2 linked regions of the Mesorhizobium opportunistum WSM2075 genome follow. The protein of the gene in region 2 interacts with the protein of the main gene of each other region in a pairwise test. Links are inferred from orthologs where the notes say so. Each region holds a gene or a part of one and is shown on either strand. Other genes may lie near its edges.

Region 1 (6,059 bases), 880 kb from region 2 along the record:
CTGCTGGGCAGGGGCAGTGGCCATCTTGAACGGGCGCGCCGGTTCGACTGCCGCAGTCACATAGGCCTGTTGTGTTGGGGCCTGTTGTGTTGGGGCCTGCTGCTGTGCCGGGGCGTTGCGAACAAGCTTCCTGTCCGAGCGAACCGGCTCCGCCGAGGCAACCATCGTGACCGGGACGGCCGGCTTTTCTGTCTCCACCGAGGCAACCATCGGCTCATCGGGCAGCGGCTGCCAGTTGCGGCCACGTTTCTCGTAGAAGGCGTTGCCGCCGGCAACCATGGTGTAGTGCATGTTCTTGTAGGGGAAGCGCAGGCCGGCGGTATGGAAATACATGGTGTTCTTGAGCTTGGCCTTGCGCTCGCCCTTGAGCACGGCGTCGGCGGCTTCCTCGACATCGGGCATTGCGCGCGAATTCATCGGCCTTGTCATGACGCCGGGCGCGAACTGTCCAGGCTCGCCCACCACCTGGCAAATGGTGCTGCCATGGTTGCCGGAGCGCAGCCGGTTCATCACCACGGTGCCGACGGCGATCATGCCGTCGCGGCTCGAGCGGTTGGATTCGAAGAACATCGCCCTTTCCAGGCATTCCCTGTCCTTCGGCGTGTGGCTGTAGGCGCGCGAACTGAGGAAACTCGGCGTGATGGCGTCAGTCAGGCTGGCAACGGACATGCCGTGCGACGTGGTCTGGCTGCATGCAGCCAAGAACAGCGGAGAGGTAACGACGCCGAGCAACAGCGGCGCCTTCCATCGCGTGACAATCAACAGGTAACCCTCTCACTTCACTTCGATGCCCGCCCCCAGGCTGCGGCAAGAATGAGACACTTTCGGGCAAAATGATGGCCAAAACGTTATTAGCAGGGTACTGTTGCATAATTAGCACAATTTCTTGGCTTTTCAGATAGATCGAGCCATCGTTTCACAAAACCGATGACCGCTTTCTCTCTGTTTCGCCGCAATTCGGAAGGGGAAATCCGAATCACGCTCTTCCTGAACCGCTCTATCGTCCTGCCGCCGCCACGGCCGGCTGGCCGGGCTCGAGTTCCTCGACTTTCTCAGAAAACAGGCCGCGTGCGAGGAAGAGCCTACGAGCGTTCCTGGCCGCCGGCGCGATCCTTCCCGGCCAGTCGCTGTGGATGAATTCGGCCTTGGTGAAGTCGGGATTTGTTTCGGAGGCCGCCTCGAGGAATTCGGCGATCTCCAGCACGACCGCGCGCTCCTCCCTGGAAAGCGCCGACGTGCCGGCCTCGATCGACGGGCGGTGGACGAAGTCCTCGAACAGATAGAAGTAGCCCTTGATGCCGACGAGATCGACGCCCGCGTCGCAATCGGCGAGGATTTCCAGGATCTCGTAGATCCTGTTGCGGATACGCTGCTCGATCAGTCTTTCGGACGGCTCATCGGTCATGGAGCTGCGGCCGCCGGACCTAGAACGGCAGTTTCATTCCCGGCGGAATCGGCAGGCCGGCGGTCAGCGCCTTGGTCTTTTCCTGCATGATCTGCTCGACCTTGACCCTGGCGTCATTGTGCGCGGCGAGCAGCAGGTCCTCGAGGACTTCGACATCGTCCTCCTTGAACAGCGACGGATCGATCTTCAGCGACTTCATCTCGAATTTCCCGGTCAGGGTGACGCTTACCAGGCCGCCGCCGGACTGGCCGGCGGCTTCGACCGTGGCAATCTCGTCCTGCATGGCCTGGAACTTGGCCTGCATTTCCTTTGCCTTGCCCATCAGGCCGAGAAGATCTTTCATGGTCCGATCCTTGTTCTTGGTTGGTCGGGGTTCTTGGTTTGTCAGGCGTCGTCGTCATCCGCCGGCGGTTCGACCGGCACTTCGGCTTGGTCCGCGTCCGCTTCCGGCGCGTCGGGAATGCGCACGTCGATGATCTTGGCACCGGGAAAGCGCGCCAATATGGCAGCCACGGCCGGATCGCTCTTGGCATCGAGGAAAGCGTTCTCGCGCCTGGTCGATTCCATTTCGGCCAGCGTCTGTCCGCCCTCTTCCTTCGACAACGAGACGAGCCAGTTGCGGCCGGTCCAGGCGCGCAATTTCATCGTCAGGTCGTTGAGCAGCATCTTGGGCGCATCGTCGGTCAGGCTGACGTCGATACGGCCGGGCTCGATGCGCACGAGGCGAATGCAGCGCTTGACCAGCACCTTGAAGGCGATGTCGCGCTGCGCATCGGCAAGCGCAACGATGTCGGCGAGCGATTTCAGCGGTACCGGCTGCGCCTCCGGCGCCGGCGGCGGAGGTGCTACGAAGGCGACCGGCGCAGGGGTGGCCTCGACCAGCCGCATGGTCTGTGCGCCGCCCTGCCCGGATGGCATGCGGGTCTGCGCGACCGCGCTGGCGCCGCCGCCATTGCCGGGACCCGCGGGCACCCCATTCGGGCGCGGCGCGCCATTTTGAACCGGAGAAGCGCCCTCGAGCGATCGCAGCGCCTCGTCCAGTGTCGGCAGGTCGGCGGCATGGGCCAGCCGGATCAGCACCATTTCGGCGGCGCTGACCGGCCGGTTGGAGGACTGCACCTCGGGAATGCCCTTGAGCAGCATCTGCCATGTCCGCGACAGCACCCTGACCGACAGCGCCCGGGCGAAGTCGGCGCCACGCTGCCGCTCGTCCTGCGACAGCGAGGCGTCGTCCATGGCGGTCGGCACGAACCGCAACCGGGTGACCAGATGGTTGAACTCGGCAAGATCGGTCAGCACGGCGGCCGGATCGGCGCCGGTGTCGTATTGCGCGCGGAATTCGGCCAGGACCGCCGCCACATCGCCTTTCATCACATGTTCGAACAGATCGACGATGCGGGCGCGATCGGCGAGGCCCAGCATGGCCCGTACCGCTTCGGCGCTGACGGAGCCGGCGCCATGGGCGATCGCCTGGTCGAGGATGGAGAGCGAATCGCGGGCCGAACCCTCGGCGGCGCGGGCGATCATCGCCAGCGCGTCGTCGTCGACCGAAATGCCTTCCTTGCCGGCAATCGAGGAGAGATGCGCGACCAGCGCGCCGGCATCGATGCGCCTCAGGTCAAAACGCTGGCAGCGCGACAGGACGGTGATCGGAACTTTGCGGATTTCGGTGGTGGCGAAGATGAATTTCACGTGCGGAGGTGGTTCCTCCAGCGTCTTCAAAAGGCCGTTAAAGGCCTGTGTCGACAGCATGTGCACTTCGTCGATGATGTAGACCTTGTAGCGGGCCGAGACCGGCGCATAGCGCACGCGTTCGATGATGTCCCTTATGTCGTCGATGCCGGTGTGCGAGGCGGCGTCCATCTCGATGACGTCGACATGGCGGCCTTCCATGATCGCTTGGCAATGCTCGCCGAGCACGGCAAGGTCGACCGAGGGCTGATCAACGGTGGCGGTCTTGTAATTGAGCGCCCGCGCCAGAATGCGCGCAGTGGTGGTCTTGCCGACACCGCGCACGCCTGTCAGCATCCACGCCTGGGCGATGCGGCCGGTGGCAAAGGCGTTGGTGAGGGTGCGCACCATCGGCTCCTGGCCGACGAGCTCGGAGAAGTTCGAGGGACGGTACTTGCGCGCCAGCACGCGATAGGCAGCGGCCTTTTCATTTCCCGCTTCGCTCATTCGCCCGTAAAGCTCCAAAAGGCTGCGCCCGAAGGCGGCCGATTCCTGCGCATAGTCTCGCCCGCGCTGCAATGCGTCGTCAATGTCGCGAGGAGGGCCGATGAGGTGGGAGGCTGGAACAATGACCCGTTCCGGGCTCGTTAGGGCTGCTTCCTTCCGGACCTGACCCGGTTGGCGAGTGGATCGTCCACCACCAACCTCCCGCTGTCCATATCGGCAATTGCGCGACGAAATGCAAGTGCGCAAGCGAATCGAGATCATCCCCAAGAGATTCGCTTGCAGCCCCGATGCAGCCGCTCTAGCGTTCATGGTTCGAGGAAACCAAGAAAAGCAAAGTAAGGGAAACGCCGATGTTGCCGGGCCTCAAGGCCGGATTCACGCTGGATGCCCGGCTGGAGGCGGACAGCGAGCAGTTGATGTGGCTTGGGCTGTGCGAATTGCGGGTGATGAACGATCGCCGCTGGCCATGGTTGCTGCTGGTGCCGCAGCGGCCTGGCGCGGAGGAAATCCATGACATGACCCCGCTCGACCAGGCAATGCTGACCTTCGAGACCAATATGGTGGCGCAGGCGCTGAAGAAAGTGACCGGCTGCACCAAGATCAACACCGGCGCGCTCGGCAACATCGTGCGCCAGCTGCATATCCATATTGTCGCCCGTTCCGAAGGCGATGCCGGCTGGCCAGGTCCGGTATGGGGGCACGGCCTGCGCGAGCCCTACCAGCGTTCCGAGCTGCGCCGGTTTGCCGAAACGATAAGGGCGGCGCTATAAGCGTTCCCCTGTGTTCATCCCAAGACATGTCATCCCAAAGCATCAGAGTCCCTATGAGCTTCAGCCTGTTTGACGCGCCCTTGCGCGAGCCGAGCCAATTCGTCGGCTTCGCCGGCAACACGATCGACCGCCAATCCGAAAACCGCGCCGACGATTCGGTCGACAAGGCGCTTGCCGATCCGACGACGCGGCTGCTCCTGATGAATGGCGGTCGGCTTCATCTGAAGCTCAGGGAAGGCGGCAGCCTCGATCCCTGGTTCGGGCTCACCGAGAGCGAGCCTTTCAAGCCTGCCTTCGACCGAGGCGTTTTGCTCGGCTTCTCCGAACAGGGGCCGGTTGTCGCCGTGCTGGCCGGCGTCGATCCCGAACAGCTGCCAGAAACCGTCAAGGCGATCGACTACCGCTCGGTCTACATGCAAGGGCTGATCGACGAAGCGGCCGCCGGCGCGATGGCGCAGGGCGCCGCCCTGCTCGCTTGGCATGCCAGCCATCGCTTCTGCAGCAAATGCGGCACGCAATCGGAAATGCGGGCCGGCGGCTACAAGCGGCATTGCCCGAATTGCGGCACCGAGCATTTTCCGCGCACCGACCCGGTGGCGATCATGCTGACGGCGACCCGGGAGAAATGCCTGCTTGGGCGCGGCGCCCATTTCGCGCCGGGCATGTATTCCGCACTGGCCGGCTTCATCGAGCCGGGCGAGACGATCGAGGCGGCGGTGCGTCGCGAGACCTTGGAGGAAGCCGGCATCCGGCTCGGCCGCGTCGTCTATCATGCCAGCCAGCCCTGGCCGTTTCCCTATTCGCTGATGATCGGCTGCTTCGGCGAGCCGCTCAACGAGGACATCCAGGCCGACCTCAACGAGTTGGAAGACTGCCGCTGGTTCGGCCGCGACGAGGTGCGCCTGATGCTGGCCCGGGAACATCCCGGCAATCTGGTCACGCCGCCGAAAGGCGCCATTGCGCATCACCTGATCCGAGCCTGGGTGGACAGCGAATAACGAATACCGAAAGTCATTGCAGGAGAGGCAAATGATCCGTCACACAGTGGTCTTCACGCTGAAACATCAGCCACACTCGCTGGAGGAGAAGCGGTTCCTCGTCGACGCCAGGAAAATCCTCACGGCGATCCGGGGCGTCACGCATTTCGAGCAGTTGCGGCAGGTCAGCCCCAAAAACGACTATCAGTTCGGCTTCTCGATGGAGTTCGCCGACCAAGCCGCCTATACGAGATACAACGACCATCCCGACCATGTCGCCTTCGTGCGCGACCGCTGGGTGCCGGAGGTCGAGAAATTTCTCGAGATCGATTACGTGCCGCTGGGCTGGTAGCTCAGTCCGCCACCTTCCACTGCTCACGCGACTCACTGGCCGGGTAGACGCCCAGGATGCGCACTTCCCGCGAGAAGAAGCGGAGTTCTTCCAGCGCCAGCTTGACCAGCGGATCGTCGGGATGGCCCTCGATGTCGGCGTAGAACAGCGTCGCCGTGAACGCACCGAGCTGGTAGCTCTCCAGCTTGGTCATGTTGATGCCGTTGGTGGCAAAGCCGCCCATGGCCTTGTAAAGCGCTGCCGGCACGTTGCGGACGCGGAAGATGAAGGTCGTCATCATCTTGACGTCGGGTGACGGGCGCTCGGCCCATTGCTTGTTCTTGGTCAGGACGACGAAACGGGTGACGTTGGAATCGGTGTCCTCGACATTCTCCTCG
Region 2 (7,693 bases):
CAAAGGCCGGCTGGCCAAGCTGCGCGGCTGGATGCGTGAGGCCGGCTATGGCGGGGTCGTGCTGTTCGACCCCTACAACCAGCGCTACGCCACCGGCTCGCGCAACATGTTCGGCTATTTCCTGCGCAACTCGACCCGTTATTTCTTTATCCCGACCGAAGGGCCGATCGTGCTGTTCGAGTATCCGCAGAGCTACCATGTCTCGATGGTGCTCGACACGATCGACGAGGCGCGTCCTTCCAAGCTCGTCTGGTCGTCGGTCTCCGGCCGCGACGACGAGACCGCCGGCCCGTTCGCCGACGAGATCGCGGAACTGTTGAAAAAGCATGGCGGCGGCTCGATGAAGCTCGGGCTCGACCGCTGCAGCCATCTGCAGGCGCTGGCGCTGGAAAAACGCGGCTGCGAGGTCAAGGATTGCCAGGGCGAGATTCTTGCCGTGCGCGCGGTGAAGACGCCCGAGGAAGTGAAGTGCCTGCAGGTGTCGATGGCTGGCGCCGAGGCCGCGGTCTACGCGGTGCGCGAGGCGATCAAACCCGGCGTCTCCGAAAACGAGCTGTTCGCCATCATGTATGGCGAGGTCATCCGCCAGGGCGGCGAGTTCATCGAGACGCGGCTGTTGACGTCGGGCCAGCGCACCAACCCGTGGTTCAACGAGGCCAGCGGCCGCAAGATCCGGCCCGGCGAACTTTTGGCGCTCGATACCGACACGATCGGCTGCTATGGCTATTATTCCGATTTCTCGCGCACCTTCCGCTGCGGGCCGGGCAAGCCGACCGACTACCAGAAGTCGCTCTACCGCATGGCGCATGACCAGGTTCAACACAACATTTCGATCGTCAAACCCGGCATGGCGTTCCGCGAGATCGCCGAGAAGGCCTGGAAGATCCCGGACCGTTTCGTCGACCAGCGCTACACCTCGGTCATGCACGGCGTCGGCATGCATGGCGAGACACCGTTCATTGCCCATGCCATGGATTACGAGACCTATGGCCGCGACGGCCATATCGTGCCAGGCATGGTGGTGAGCGTGGAAAGCTATATAGGCGAGAAGGGCGGCCGCGAGGGCGTCAAGCTGGAGGACGAGATCCTGATCACCGAGACTGGTACGGAGCTTCTGTCGCGCTTCCCCTATGAGGACGAGTTTTTGGAGAAGCAGGTTTGACGGTGGTAACCAATGAGCGCCTCGTTCCTGTCCCGCCGGCCTACGGAAGAGTCTTTGGCTGCCTTGCCCATGCATCACCCAGGCGCATCCGCATGAAAAGCCCCATCTCCATGAAGCGCGGCACCGTGGCCGCCGTCTTCATCGACCTGCAGGAGGAGCACCGGCAGGATCCGCGCTATCTGGTCGAGGGCTTTGCCAACATCCTCGCCAACGTCCAGCGCCTGCAGGCGGCGGCGCGGCAGAACCATGTGCCGCTCTATCACTGGGCCTATATCGTCGATCTCGACAAACAGGACCGGCCGTTTCACCCGGTCGGGGCCGACGGCAAGTCGGCCTTCTCCGACAAGAGCGACCCGCTGACCGAAATCTGCCAAGAGGTGGCGCCGGCCGAGGGCGAGGCGCTGCTGATCAAGGCCGAGGCCAGCGCCTTCCGTTCGGGGCCGGGTGCCGATCAGTTGAAGGCAAGCGGCATCGAATGGCTTGTCGTCGCCGGCGTCTGGACGGAGGCCTGCATCGACGCATCCGTGAAGGACGCCGTGGCCAGGGGATTTCGCGTGCTGCTGGTCAAGGATGCCTGCGGCAGCGGCAGCGCGGCCATGCACCAGACCGGCATCCTCAACCTCGCCAACCGGCTCTATGGCGGCGCGGTCATCGACACCGACGGCGCCTGCCGGCTGCTGGCGGGCGAAAGCGTGACGGCCTGGCAGGTCGAGGGCTCGGTGCCGCTGCGCTTCAGCTTCGACAATGCGGCCGCGCTCTATGCCGAGCTTTGAATTGCCGGCATGACTGACAAGACCAGCCGCGGCGAATACGAGACACGGCTCGATCCGGCGCTGTGGGCCTATATCGACGCCATCAATGCCTGGTATCCGCCCGAAACCGTCGACCTGCCGATCGCCAAACAGCGCGCGATCTACGACCGCATGTGCCGGGCGCTGCGCCAGCCCTATCCGCCCGGCGTCATCGCCAAGGACGGGCTGATCGCTGCCGCCGGCCGCGACATTCCCGTCCGGCGCTACCAGCTCGCCGGCACCGCCGCGCGGGCAAAAGTGCTCTATTTCCATGGCGGCGGCTTCATTCTTGGCGGGCTCGACAGCCATGACGACATCTGCGCGGAAATCTGTGCCGGCACCGGCTATGCCGTGCTGTCCGTCGACTACCGTCTGGCGCCCGAACATATCCACCCCGCCGCCTTCGACGATGCGCTGGCCGCCTTCGAATGGGCGGCGGCCACGACCGGCCAACCGATCGTGCTGTGCGGCGAGAGCGCCGGCGGCAATCTGGCGGCGGCGGTGGCGCAGGCGACGCGCGGTCATCCCCGCGCTGCGATCGGCCAGGTGCTGATTTATCCCGGCCTCGGCGGCGACGAGAGGTCCGGCTCCTATGTCGAACACGCCAACGCGCCGCTGCTGTCCGTCGGCGACATTGCCTTCTACCGCGACGTGCGGTCGGCCAAGCGGCAATCGCAGGACGATCCGACATTTTCGCCTTTGCGCGACAGGAACTTCTCCGGCCTGCCACCGACGGTGATCGTCACGGCCGAATGCGATCCGCTGTCATCCGATGGCGAGACCTATCGCGACCGCATCCTGGCGACTGGCGGCAAGGCATGGTGGCATGAGGAAAAACGCCTGGTGCACAGTTTCCTGCGCGCCCGCACCACGGTGCCGGCGGCGGCGCAAGCCTTTGGGCGCATCATTTCGGCGATCGCGGCTCTGGGTCGCGGCGAGTGGCCGTACTGACTCTTACGACGCCGCGGCCTTTGCCTCGGATGATGTGGCCTTCAGCCAGAGCGCCTTTTCGCCGAGCGTGGCGACCATGGCGGCATGGGCGGCGCGCTCCGCCTCGGTCAGGCGCGGCAGCAACGGACCCGGGCGCACGGCGGCAATGATTTCGATGTGGCGGACATTTTCGCCGCGCTGCGCCGGCGCGGTCGCGCTGTCCAGGATGAGGGCGGCCTGCTTGCCGCCGATCAGCTCGATATAGACCTCGGCCAACAATTCGGAATCGAGCAAGGCACCGTGCTTGGTGCGCTTGGCGTTGTCGATGCCGTAGCGCCGGCAGAGGGCGTCAAGCGAGTTGGGGCCCATCGGGTGCTTGCGGCGCGCCAGCGCCAGCGTGTCGACGACAAGGCCGGGATCGATGACGGGATGGCCGAGCCGGCCGAATTCGACGTTGAGGAAGCCGATATCGAAGGTCGCATTGTGCGCGACCAGCTTGGCGCCGTCGGTGAAGGCCAGCCATTCCTCGACGATCTCGGCAAAGGTCGGCTTGCCCGCGAGGTCGGCAGCGCTGATGCCGTGCACGGCTTGCGCCTCCGCATGGATCGCGCGCCCTTGAGGATTGATGTAGTGGTGGAAGGTGCGGCCGGTCGGGAACCGGTTGACCAGCTCGACGCCGCCCAGCTCGATCACGCGGTCGTCGCGCGAATCCAGGCCGGTGGTTTCTGTATCGAAGATGATCTCGCGCATCGAATCAGGTGCTCCTGGGAGCAGAATCGCGAGACCGGAACAAAATGGCAATGGGAAATGCCTGTTTTCCCTTCTCCCCTTGCGGGAGGTGGCCGCGAAGCGGTCGGATGAGGGGTGCTCCAGGGAAAGCGGACGCCTCACTCCGCTGGAACACCCCCTCATCCGTCTCGGCGCTGCGCGCCGATCCACCTTCCCCCCACAAGGGGGGAAGGAAGAGCCTAGTGATCCCCAGTGAACTCCGCGATGATCGCATCGACCTCAGCACGTGCGGCATCCATCCCCTCGCCGGTGTCGATGACGAAATCCGCCAGCCTGCGCTTTTCGGCATCCGGCACTTGCTTGGCCAGGATCGCCGCCAGCTTTTCTTCGGTCATCCCTGGTCGTGCCAGCACGCGTTGACGCTGGACTTCGGCGGGTGCGGTGACGACGATGACCTTGTCGACGCGGTTGCGGCCGCCGGTTTCGAACAGCAGCGGAATGTCGAGCACGGCGATCGATTCGCCCGCGGTACGATGCCTGGCCAGGAAGGCGTCGGCGTCGGCGCGCACGAGCGGATGGATGATGGCTTCGAGTTGCTTCAGCGCGGCGGGGTCACCAAGTACACGGGCGCCAAGTCTTGCTCGATCGACCACGCCGGCAGCGGTTGTTCCCGGGAAAGCCGCCTCGACCAGAGGCGCTGCCTTGCCGGCATAGAGGCGGTGTACCGTCTCGTCGGAATCGTGGACTGGCACGCCGGCCTCGGCGAACATCTTGGCCGTCGTCGACTTGCCCATGCCGATCGAACCGGTGAGGCCGAGCACGATCATGGTTTCGGCACCAGGTCGGCTACGATGATCGCGCGCAGCTCGGCCGTGACTTGCGGCCTGACGCCGAACCAGTGTTCGAAACCGGGCACGGCCTGGTTGAGCAGCATGCCGAGGCCGTCCACCGTCTTCAGCCCCCGGGCGCTTGCGGCGGCAAGCAGCGGTGTTTCCAGCGGCACATAGACAAGGTCGGTGACGATCGCATGGCTCGGCAGCAGGGCCGGATCGGCGGCGAGGCCCTCATTGCCGACCATGCCGAGCGCCGTGGTGTTGACCAGCAGGCCGGCATCGACAAGCAGTTCGCCGGTCTCAGCCATGCCGTGCGCCGAAACGCCGGCGCCGAAACGATCGCGCAACTCCACCGCCCGGGCGAGCGTTCGGTTGACGATGCGGATGTCGGAAATGCCGCGCTCTTTCAGCGCGTGGATGACGGCGCGGGAGGCACCGCCGGCGCCGAGCACGACCGCGGGGCCGGTGTTCGCCCAGCCCGGCGCGTGGTCGTCGAGATTGGCGGCAAAGCCATGGCCGTCGGTGTTGCCGCCCCACAGCGTGCCGTCCTCGAACCACAGCGTGTTGACGGCGCCGATCTCCTCCGCCGCCTGGTCGCGGCGGCCGGCCAGCGCAAAGGCGGCTTCCTTGTGCGGGATGGTGACATTGCCGCCGCGATAGCCGTTGGCCTGCAGGGTTGCCAGGAATTCGGCAAAGTCGTGCGGCGCGACATCGATCGCCTCGTAGCTGCCGTCGATGCCATGCTTGGCCAGCCAATGGCCGTGGATCTTCGGCGAGCGCGAATGCTTGATCGGATGGCCAGTGACAAAGGCCTTCTTCGTCGCCTCAGCCATCGATCGCTCCCAGCGTGCGCAGTTCGGCCAGCAGCGGCAAAAGCGGCAGGCCGACAATGGTGAAATGGTCGCCTTCGATCTTCTCGAAGAGCTGGACGCCTTCGCCCTCGACCTGGTAGGCGCCGACGCTGGCCAGCGCCCTGGCGCCGACGCGGGCGAGGTGGCGGCCGATGAAGGCGGGATCGAGCTTGCGCATGGTCATGGAGGCAATGCCGACATGGCGCCACAGCACCTTGCCGTCACGCACCAGGACGGCAGCGCTGTTGAGCTGGTGGGTCTTGCCGGACAGCGCCAGCAAATGACGCCGCGCGCCTTCCATGTCGGCGGGCTTGTGGAACACCTCGTCACCCAGCGACAAGGTCTGGTCGCAGCCGAGCACCAGGGCCCCTGGCCTGCGCTCGCTCACCTCGGTGGCCTTGGCCTCGGCCAGCACCAGGGCGACGTCTTCCGGCGAAACACCGCTATCCTGCAACGGCGCCTCGAGCGCGCGCTCGTCGACCTCGGCCGGCACCGCCTCGACGTCGATACCGGCATCGAGCAGCATCGCCTTGCGGAACGGACTGCCGGAAGCGAGGATGATTTTCTCGGTCATGCTTGTTCACCAGAGTTGGCGTTCCGTCACGCACCCCTCATCCGACCGAGCTTCGCTCGGCCACCTTCTCCCACAAGGGGAGAAGGGAGGTGCTGCGCTGACGCTGCTGCAAATCGCCAACTGGTGGTAATCTGCGGGACGCTAGCGCCGAGTTCTTCCTTCTCCCCTTGTGGAGAAGGTGTCGCCGAAGGCGACGGATGAGGGGTGCGTGACGGAATGCTCACTTATCTCGTCTGCCCTAGCGCGACTTCCCCCGCAGGGCAACGATCGCCGCCGCGGTTTCCTCGATCGAGCGGCGGCTGACGTCGATCATCGGCCAGCCATGGCGCGTGCAGATCTGGCGGGCGTAGGCGAGTTCTTCGTTGATGGCGGCGCGGTCGACATAATCGGTCGGCACGTAGGAGCTGCTGTTGCCCAGGATGCGGTTCTGGCGGACATGCGAGATGCGTTCGGCGGTGGCGATCAACCCGACCACCAGGGGGGTCTTGGCCGCGACCAGGCTTTCGGGAACGGGCACGCCGAGCACGATCGGAATGTTGGCGGTCTTGATGCCGCGATTGGCGAGATAGATGCTGGTCGGCGTCTTCGAGGTGCGCGAGATGCCGATCAGCACGACATCGGCATCGTCCATGTTGAGCGGCAACTGGCCGTCATCATGGTCCATGGTGAAGTTGAGCGCATCGATGCGGCGAAAATATTCGGCGTCGAGGACATGCTGGGCGCCGACGCGCCGGCCGGCCGGCGTGCCTAGATAGGACTGGAAGACGGTAAGCACCGGCTCCAGCACGGAGACGCAGGGCAGGCCCATCGCCGCACAGCGCTCATCGATGCCGCGCGCCAGTTTCTGGTCGACGACGGTGTAGAGAATGATGCCGGGCTCCTCCTCGATGTCCTCGAACACTTTCGCCACCTGCTTTTCGGTGCGGATCAGCGGGTAGATATGCTCGATGGCGCGCGCGTCCTTGTATTGCGCCGAAGCCGCCCGCCCGGCGGCGAGCAGCGTTTCGCCGGTCGCGTCGGAAATCAGGTGCAGGTGAAAGAAGCTCTGGGGTTTGTTCACAGGGATCACCTGGGGCTGTGGGCGGATGTGGATAAGGTTGGACAGCGAGCCAGGCTCGTTGGAGGCGACTGTATCAGATGCCAGTTTGTCCACAATTCGATGTGCTGTCAGCTTCGTCGGAGGGCTGGGGACAAGTCCGTGGACGGATTTGCTTGGCCTTGGCCTGTCCACAGGGCCGGGTTTTCCGGCCGGGTCCTAAGGCTTTGGAAGCGATGATGGATTCCCGACTGTCCCCAGAACCCAACAATCCGGCCAAACGAGCGCGCGACAATATGCTTGCTGGCTTTTTGCCTGATGAAGCGGGACAGGTGGCAACCACCAGAACCAACAGACTCTTAGAATCAGAAGAATCTTAGATATAAGAATATTTGATTAGAAAGAGGCTTGGAGAAGCGAGCGCTCGATGCCCCAGAACCGGATCATGCTGGATGTCCTGAAGGGCAAGGCGATTTTTCCTCCACCACTCTGGATGATGCGCCAGGCCGGACGCTATCTGCCGGAGTATCGTGAAACCCGCCGGCGGGCCGGTTCGTTCCTCGACCTCTGCTATGATCCCGACCTTGCGGTCGAAGTGACGCTGCAGCCGATCGAACGCTTCGGCTTCGATGCCTCGATCCTGTTCTCGGACATCCTTGTCGTTCCGCATGCGCTTGGCCGCGACGTGCGCTTCGAGGAGGGAAGAGGACCGCTTTTGACGCCGATCTCGGCAGCGGAAATTTTGGCTCTGGAAAGCGATGTGTTTCACGTGAATCTCGAACCGGTC

Evidence for each region. The genes of interacting proteins can lie anywhere in the genome.
Region 1: the proteins of dnaQ (region 2) and MESOP_RS00290 interact in binary tests that used the Escherichia coli proteins (3 or more experiments, as listed by UniProt). The link is inferred for Mesorhizobium opportunistum WSM2075 from one-to-one orthologs.

Annotation. Positions count from the first base shown.
Region 1 is NC_015675.1:60,686-66,744, forward strand. The notes cover bases 1,187-4,103. They hold MESOP_RS00290 (DNA polymerase III subunit gamma/tau), read right to left. Parts: upstream 3,584-4,103; coding sequence 1,790-3,583; downstream 1,187-1,789. Other genes in these bases: MESOP_RS00280 (hypothetical protein), read right to left, coding at 1,187-1,405; MESOP_RS00285 (YbaB/EbfC family nucleoid-associated protein), read right to left, coding at 1,425-1,748; MESOP_RS00295 (HIT family protein), read left to right, coding at 3,934-4,103. Also shown: MESOP_RS00275 (cell wall hydrolase), read right to left, coding at 1-762; more of MESOP_RS00280, read right to left, coding at 998-1,186; more of MESOP_RS00295, read left to right, coding at 4,104-4,353; nudC (NAD(+) diphosphatase), read left to right, coding at 4,407-5,351; MESOP_RS00305 (Dabb family protein), read left to right, coding at 5,383-5,682; MESOP_RS00310 (prephenate dehydratase), read right to left, coding at 5,684-6,059. UniProt on the Escherichia coli protein: Part of the beta sliding clamp loading complex, which hydrolyzes ATP to load the beta clamp onto primed DNA to form the DNA replication pre-initiation complex.
Region 2 is NC_015675.1:942,139-949,831, forward strand. What follows is about bases 1,771-4,761. They hold dnaQ (DNA polymerase III subunit epsilon), read right to left. Parts: upstream 3,634-4,761; coding sequence 2,908-3,633; downstream 1,771-2,907. Other genes in these bases: MESOP_RS04415 (isochorismatase family protein), read left to right, coding at 1,771-1,935; MESOP_RS04420 (alpha/beta hydrolase), read left to right, coding at 1,945-2,904; coaE (dephospho-CoA kinase), read right to left, coding at 3,852-4,439; MESOP_RS04435 (shikimate dehydrogenase), read right to left, coding at 4,436-4,761. Outside these bases: MESOP_RS04410 (M24 family metallopeptidase), read left to right, coding at 1-1,162; more of MESOP_RS04415, read left to right, coding at 1,255-1,770; more of MESOP_RS04435, read right to left, coding at 4,762-5,278; MESOP_RS04440 (Maf-like protein), read right to left, coding at 5,271-5,870; MESOP_RS04445 (pyruvate, water dikinase regulatory protein), read right to left, coding at 6,109-7,023; hemE (uroporphyrinogen decarboxylase), read left to right, coding at 7,334-7,693. UniProt on the Escherichia coli protein: DNA polymerase III is a complex, multichain enzyme responsible for most of the replicative synthesis in bacteria. The epsilon subunit contain the editing function and is a proofreading 3'-5' exonuclease.